Regions from separate parts of the Novacetimonas pomaceti genome, predicted to be linked through region 2. Evidence: predicted binding sites of a transcription regulator. Region 2 holds the regulator's gene; the other holds the start of a gene.

Region 1 (3,418 bases), on a different contig from region 2:
GGGATGTTCGGTCGTGGGCATGACGAACATGCCCGAAGCCAAGCTCGCCCGCGAGGCGGAGATCTGTTACGCCACCGTCGCGATGGTCACCGATTACGACTGCTGGCATGACGCCCATGACAGCGTGACGGTCGATGCGGTGGTCAAGGTGATGCAGGAAAACTCCAGCCGTGCCCGCGCGCTGGTCCGTGCCGTGATCCCGCAGCTGGGCAAGCCGCGCGGCCCGTGTCACGCCGGATGCGACCGCGCGCTGGAACATGCCATCATTACTGCCCCCGATCGCCGCGATCCCGCACTGCTGGCGAAGCTGGATGCGATCGCGGGCCGGGTGCTGTCCCCGCGTTGAACGCGCTGTTTGAATAAGGCGACCCTGATAATGCCCTGGAATTGTAAAAGTTTTTGGTGAAGCTTTTTTCAAAAAGCTTCGAAGAACGTCGCCTTTTTGAAAAAAGGCGACACCCAAAAACTTTTATTTTTATCAAGGAGTTATTTTTAGACATTCTCTGAATGAATGTCTTTCGATCAAGGGCGCGCGTTGCGCGCCCCTTGATCGAAAGGGTCATGGCAGTGCCGGGCGAATGCCCGCCTGCAGGCGGGATGGCACGAGTCGCGTCGCCCCGCCCCGCCATAAGGTCAGCGTCCTGTCAGAGCCAGTGTTCGAAGAAGCTGAGCGAGCGCTGCATCGCCAGTGTCGCCGCCGCCTCGTTATAGCTGGCACGGTCGGTGCAGCCGAAACCGTGGTCCGCGCCTTCATAGACGAAGATTTCGATATCCTCATGCGCATCGCGGATGGCATCGATGTCCGTGGGCGGGATATGCGCGTCCTCCGCGCCAAAGTGCAGCTGCACCGGGCAGTTGGGCGTCAGCGCGCGTTCGGCGGCGATCCCGCCGCCATACCATCCCACCGCGGCGGCGAAGTCGGTGGTGCGGCATGCGGCCTCCCACGCCAGCGTGCCACCCCAGCAGAAGCCCATGATCCCCTTCTTTTCCGTCGTAAGCCCCTCTGCCGCCGCACTCAGGTCCAGCAGGGTCTTTTCCAGCGGAACCTGCGCGCGCAGGTCCAGCCCTTCCTTCATTCCCTCCGGGGTATAGGGAAGGATCGCATCGCGCCGCACGCGGTCGAAAATGGCGGGCGCGATGACCTGGTAACCATTGCTGGCCAGATGGTCGCAGACCGCGCGGATATAGGGGGTGATGCCGAATATTTCCTGCACCACCACCACCGCGCGCGGGGCGTCCGGCCGTCCGGCGCGATAGGCGGAAAACTGATGCCTGTCCGCGGCGGACAGGGTGATGATCGATCCCATGTATGTCTCCCCCCTGATTCCTGGGTTGTTGTTTGTGTTGAGGTAACGATCCTGTCGTTATCGTCGCGTGGATGTACCTATATCACATCCGTTCCGCTCTCCGACACATGGTCTCCTCACGGACGTTATCCCCGCCCGTGTCATCCCATGGATGGGGCCGGGAACATGCAGGGGACGTGTTGGCGCCATGCAATGGCCGGGTGACTGGCGTGGCGCGGAGGACGGGCGCGCAATGTCCGGTTAACCGTTTGATGGACAAGTGATATTTTCGCAATGAACGGGCTGGCATGAACTGCCGGCCATGGGGGATGGAAACTTGCGCCGGAATCTCCGTGTCGTCCCTTGACACCAAAAAGGGGGCTTCCTATCTGCTCTCTAGCACTCTCATGAGGGGAGTGCTAACGCGATGCGGCCTGGCGCGCGCGCCAAACCGGTGGCGTTGCTTAATTCAAGGGCGTTACCTTTTTTAGATTATGGAGCGATCCATCCAATGACGAAATTTCGTCCCCTGCATGACCGTGTGGTTGTCCGTCGCCTGAAGAGCGAGGAGAAGACGGCTGGTGGGATCATCATCCCCGAGACCGCCAAGGAAAAGCCGATGGAAGGCGAGGTTATCTCGGTCGGGCCGGGTGCCCGTAACGAGCAGGGCCAGATTGTCGCCCTCGACGTCAAGGCTGGTGACCGCGTGCTGTTCGGCAAGTGGTCCGGCACCGAAGTGACGATCGATGGTGAGGAACTGCTCATCATGAAGGAAAGCGACATCATGGGCGTTGTCGCCTGATCCTTTCGCGCTTTCCTTCTGTCCGATCAATTTAACCTTTCCTACTGGAGAAACTGAAAATGGCTGCCAAGGACGTAAAGTTCGGCGATGAAGCACGTCGGCGCATGCTGCGTGGCGTTGATATCCTGGCCGATGCGGTCAAGGTGACGCTGGGTCCGAAGGGACGTAACGTTGTCCTCGACAAGAGCTTTGGCGCACCGCGCATCACCAAGGACGGTGTGTCGGTCGCCAAGGAAATCGAACTGGCTGACAAGTTCGAGAACATGGGCGCGCAGATGGTGCGCGAAGTCGCCAGCAAGACCAACGACATCGCCGGTGACGGCACGACCACCGCGACCGTCCTGGCGCAGGCGATCGTGCGCGAAGGTGCCAAGGCGGTTGCCGCCGGCATGAACCCGATGGACCTCAAGCGCGGCATCGACAAGGCTGTCGGCGCGGTTGTCGAGGAACTGAAGAAGAACACCAAGAAGATCACCACCCCCGCCGAAACGGCGCAGGTCGGCACGATTTCCGCCAACGGCGAAAAGGAAATCGGGGAAATGATCTCGCAGGCCATGCAGAAGGTCGGCAGCGAGGGCGTGATCACCGTCGAGGAAGCGAAGGGCCTGCACACCGAACTCGACGTTGTCGAGGGCATGCAGTTCGACCGCGGCTACATCTCGCCGTATTTCGTGACCAACGCGGAAAAGATGACCGTCGATCTGGATAACCCCTACATCCTGATCCATGAAAAGAAGCTGTCGTCGCTGCAGCCGATGCTGCCGCTGCTTGAGGCGGTCGTGCAGTCGGGCCGTCCGCTGCTGATCATCGCCGAGGACGTCGATGGCGAGGCGCTGGCGACCCTGGTGGTCAACAAGCTGCGTGGCGGCCTGAAGATCGCCGCGGTGAAGGCTCCGGGCTTTGGCGACCGTCGCAAGGCGATGCTTGAAGACATCGCGATCCTGACCGGCGGCCAGGTCATCAGCGAAGATCTGGGCATCAAGCTCGAAAGCGTCACGCTGAACATGCTGGGCACCGCCAAGAAGGTGCACATCGACAAGGAAAACACCACGATCGTCGAGGGTGCGGGCGAAGGCGAGGCCATCAAGGGCCGCTGCAGCCAGATCCGCGCGCAGATCGAGGAAACCACCTCCGACTACGACCGTGAAAAGCTGCAGGAACGTCTTGCGAAGCTGGCCGGTGGTGTCGCGGTGATCCGCGTCGGTGGTTCGACCGAAATCGAGGTGAAGGAACGCAAGGACCGTGTCGATGACGCGCTGCATGCGACCCGCGCCGCGGTTGAGGAAGGCATCGTTCCGGGTGGTGGCACGGCACTGGCGCGTGCGTCCAC
Region 2 (3,418 bases):
AAATAGGGAGTGTCGTATGCCTCTGTCCTAGCACCGTCCGGCGTCCACGTCGCCCCCGATCCGCGACCGGCGCATGTCGGCCCCGGAGACTGCCTGAAAAGGCTGACCTGACACTCCCCTGAAATCATGAAAGTTTTTGGTGAAGCTTTTTTCAAAAAGCTTCAAAAAGACGCCGCCTTTTTGGAAAAAGGCGGCACCCAAAAACTTTTGTCACTTAATTATCAGACGATTGGTTTCAAACGGTCTCCTGGCGACCGGGATAATTCCCCATCCGCATCAGGCGTTGAGGCGATCCCATTCCGCGCGGCCATCACGGTCAAGGGCATGAAATTCCTCGTCCGTCAGCGACAGGGTCGCCGCCTGCGCGTTGGCGCTGACGTGATCGGGATTGGACGTGCCCGGAATGGGCATCATGACCGGCGAACGCCGCAGCAGCCACGCCAGCGCCACCTGCCCGGTGGACACGCCGCGCGCCTGCGCCACGCGGGTCAGCACGTTATCGCCCCGCACAAGGCCCCCGGCCGCCAGCGGCGCCCACGGGATGAAGCCGATATTTTCCCGCGTGCAGTAATCCAGCACCTCCTCCGAATAGCGGTTGACGAGGTTGAAGCGGTTCTGGACCGTCGCCACGGGGAAATACAGCCGCGCGCGCTCGATCATCTCCACCGTGACTTCCGACAGGCCGACATGACGGATCAGCCCCTGCGCGCGCATCGTGGCAATCGCCTCGAACTGGCGTTCCGGGGTGGCGTCGGGCCCCACGCGGTGCAGCTGCCACAGGTCGATGCGCTCCACCCCCAGGCGGCGCATGCTCATCAGCACGCACTGGCGCAGGTAATCGGGATTGCCGACGGGACACCAGATGTTGGGACCATGCCGGGTATGGCCGCCCTTGGTCGCGATCACCATCCCCGTGTAGGGCGACAGCGCCTCGTGGATCAGGTCCTCGCTGACGAAGGGGCCATAGGCATCGGCGGTATCGACAAAGTTGATGCCAAGCTCCGGCAGGCGCCGCAGGGTGGCAAGGGCCGCGTCGCGGTCGGCGGGTTCCCCCCAGATGCCGGGTCCGGTAATGCGCATCGCGCCAAAGCCGAGGCGCGCGACCTCCAGATCACCGCCAATCCTGAAAGTACCGCCGGGGCGTGATGTGGACAGGGTCATGGCTTCGTTCCTTTCTGCAACGTCACGACATGGCGCGACACCGTATGGCATGATGACGGGCGGGATCACCGGGGGTTGCGTGGACCCAGCCCTGCGCCCTGACGGGCGGGTCGATCAGCCCAGCATGCGCCCGATGACGCGCGCCGTGTAATCCACCACGGGAATGATGCGGCCGTAATTGATCCGTGTCGGGCCGATGACGCCAATCGCGCCGACGATGCGGTTGGAATCGGTGCGGGCCGGGGCCATGACCACCGACATGCCCGCCATCCCGAACAGGCCGCTTTCCGCGCCGATGAAAATCCGCACCCCCTCGGACTCGCAGGCAAGGTCCAGCAGGCGAAGCATTGTTTCCTGCGTTTCCAGACGGTCAAACAGCATCTGGATGGTCGAAAGCCGCTCGATCTCCGTCACGTCCGACAGCAGCCGCCCCTGCCCGCGGATGAACAGCGTGCCGCCACGCTCTTCCGCGTCGCTCCATGTCGCAAGGCCGCTGGAGACCACCTCCGTCGTCAGCTGGTCCAGTTCGGTGCGGTTGGCCGCGATGTCGCCGCTGACCTTTTCACGCAGGATGTCGAGCGTGCGGCCCGACAGATGGGCATTGAGGTAATTCCCCGCCTCCACCAGGGCGGAGGGCGGAAGTCCGGGCGGGATTTCGATCACGCGATTTTCCACCTGCCCGTCGGAGCCGACAAGGATGACCAGCGCGCGGCCCGGCCCCAGCGCGACGAATTCGATATGCTTGATCGTCCCGTCGCTTTTGGGGGCAAGCACCAGCCCCGCGGCCGAGGACAGGCCCGACAGCATCAGCGATGCCTCCCCCAGCATGTCCTGCAGCGAGCGGCCGCGCACCTCCAGCGTGCGGGTGATGGTCTCGCGTTCCTCCTCGCTCAGGCTGCCGAACTGCAGGAGGCCATCCACGAACAGGCGCACCCCCTTTTCCGTCGGCAGCCGACCGGCGGACGTGTGCGGCGAAAACAGCAGCCCGGCCTCCGTCAGGTCTGCCATGATGTTGCGGATCGTCGCGGGCGACAGCGACAGCGGCAGCCGCTGCGACAGGGTGCGCGACCCCACGGGACCGCCGGTTTCGACATACTGTTCGACAATTTCGCGCAGGATGGCGGCGGATCGCGCATCCAGCCCCGGCGGCAGGGCGGGACGTGAAGACAGCGCTCCGATATCCATGTCGTTCTCCCTCCTCTCCCCAGGCCATCACGGACATGATGGCAGCATGGATCTGGCGTGACCGCCCGTTCATGACAAGGTCCGTTCATGACAACGATAGGGACAATGGATTATTGCGACAATCACATGATGTGACGACCGCGCCCCCACGCCATCCCCTGCCCGCGACCGGACGGCGGGGCTGGAAAAGGACAGGGGTTGCGCGCTATGCCGCGCATCAGGATTTTATCGGGAGTTTCCTTCATGCGCCCATCCGGCCGCGCCATCGACGCCCTTCGCCCTGTTTCCATCCAGACCGGCTTTGCCCGCCATGCCGAAGGCTCCGCCCTGATCCGCATGGGCGGGACCGAGGTCCTGTGCGCCGCCACCATCGAATCGCGCGTCCCCTCCTTCCTCAGGGGCAAGGGGCAGGGCTGGGTCACTGCGGAATACGGCATGCTGCCGCGCGCGACCCACAGCCGTGGCCCGCGAGAGGCCGCCAAGGGGAAACAGGGGGGACGCACCCATGAAATCCAGCGCCTGATCGGACGCGCCCTGCGGGCGGTCGTGGACCTGCGCGCGCTGGGGGAAATGTCCGTCACGGTGGATTGCGACGTGCTGAACGCCGATGGCGGCACGCGCTGCGCCGCGATTACCGGCGCATGGGTGGCGCTGCGCATTGCGCTGGACCGGCTGGTGCGCGCGAACGTCCTGCCCGCCCTGCCGATCACGGCACAGGTCGCGGCCGTATCGTGTGGCCTGACCCCGGCGGGCGCGGTGCTGGACCTTGATTACGAGGAGGACAGCAACGCCGCGGCGGACGCCAATTTCGTCCTGACCGAAACCGGCGGCATCGTCGAAATCCAGGGCACGGCGGAACAGGCCCCCTTTTCACAGGAACAGTTCAGCGAACTGATGCGCCTGGCGCAGGCGGGCACGTCACGGCTGTTTGAAATCCAGCGCGACGCCGTGGCGCAGGCGGTGGCGGCATGAGCGGCCAGCAGCCACGCGGCCTGCGCCGGGGCGACACCCTGGTGCTTGCCAGTCACAATGCCGGGAAACTGGCCGAGTTTTCGTCCCTGCTGTCGGGGTA

Evidence for each region. Region 2 encodes HrcA, which represses chaperone genes, less so after heat shock. Its sites were predicted from a motif close to GTTNGCACTCNCNNNNNGNGAGTGCNAAC; they were not measured.
Region 1: the regulator HrcA is predicted to act here: its motif matches at 1,682-1,710, upstream of CFR71_RS03515 (co-chaperone GroES).

The regions. Positions count from the first base shown of each region.
Region 1 is NZ_NOXG01000002.1:253,706-257,123, forward strand. It holds gene CFR71_RS03505 (S-methyl-5'-thioadenosine phosphorylase) at 1-346, shown strand, start outside; gene CFR71_RS03510 (dienelactone hydrolase family protein) at 645-1,307, opposite strand; gene CFR71_RS03515 (co-chaperone GroES) at 1,798-2,088, shown strand; gene groL (chaperonin GroEL) at 2,148-3,418, shown strand, end outside.
Region 2 is NZ_NOXG01000003.1:229,506-232,923, forward strand. It holds gene CFR71_RS05410 (aldo/keto reductase) at 277-1,161, opposite strand; gene hrcA (heat-inducible transcriptional repressor HrcA) at 1,276-2,346, opposite strand; gene rph (ribonuclease PH) at 2,590-3,318, shown strand; gene rdgB (RdgB/HAM1 family non-canonical purine NTP pyrophosphatase) at 3,315-3,418, shown strand, end outside.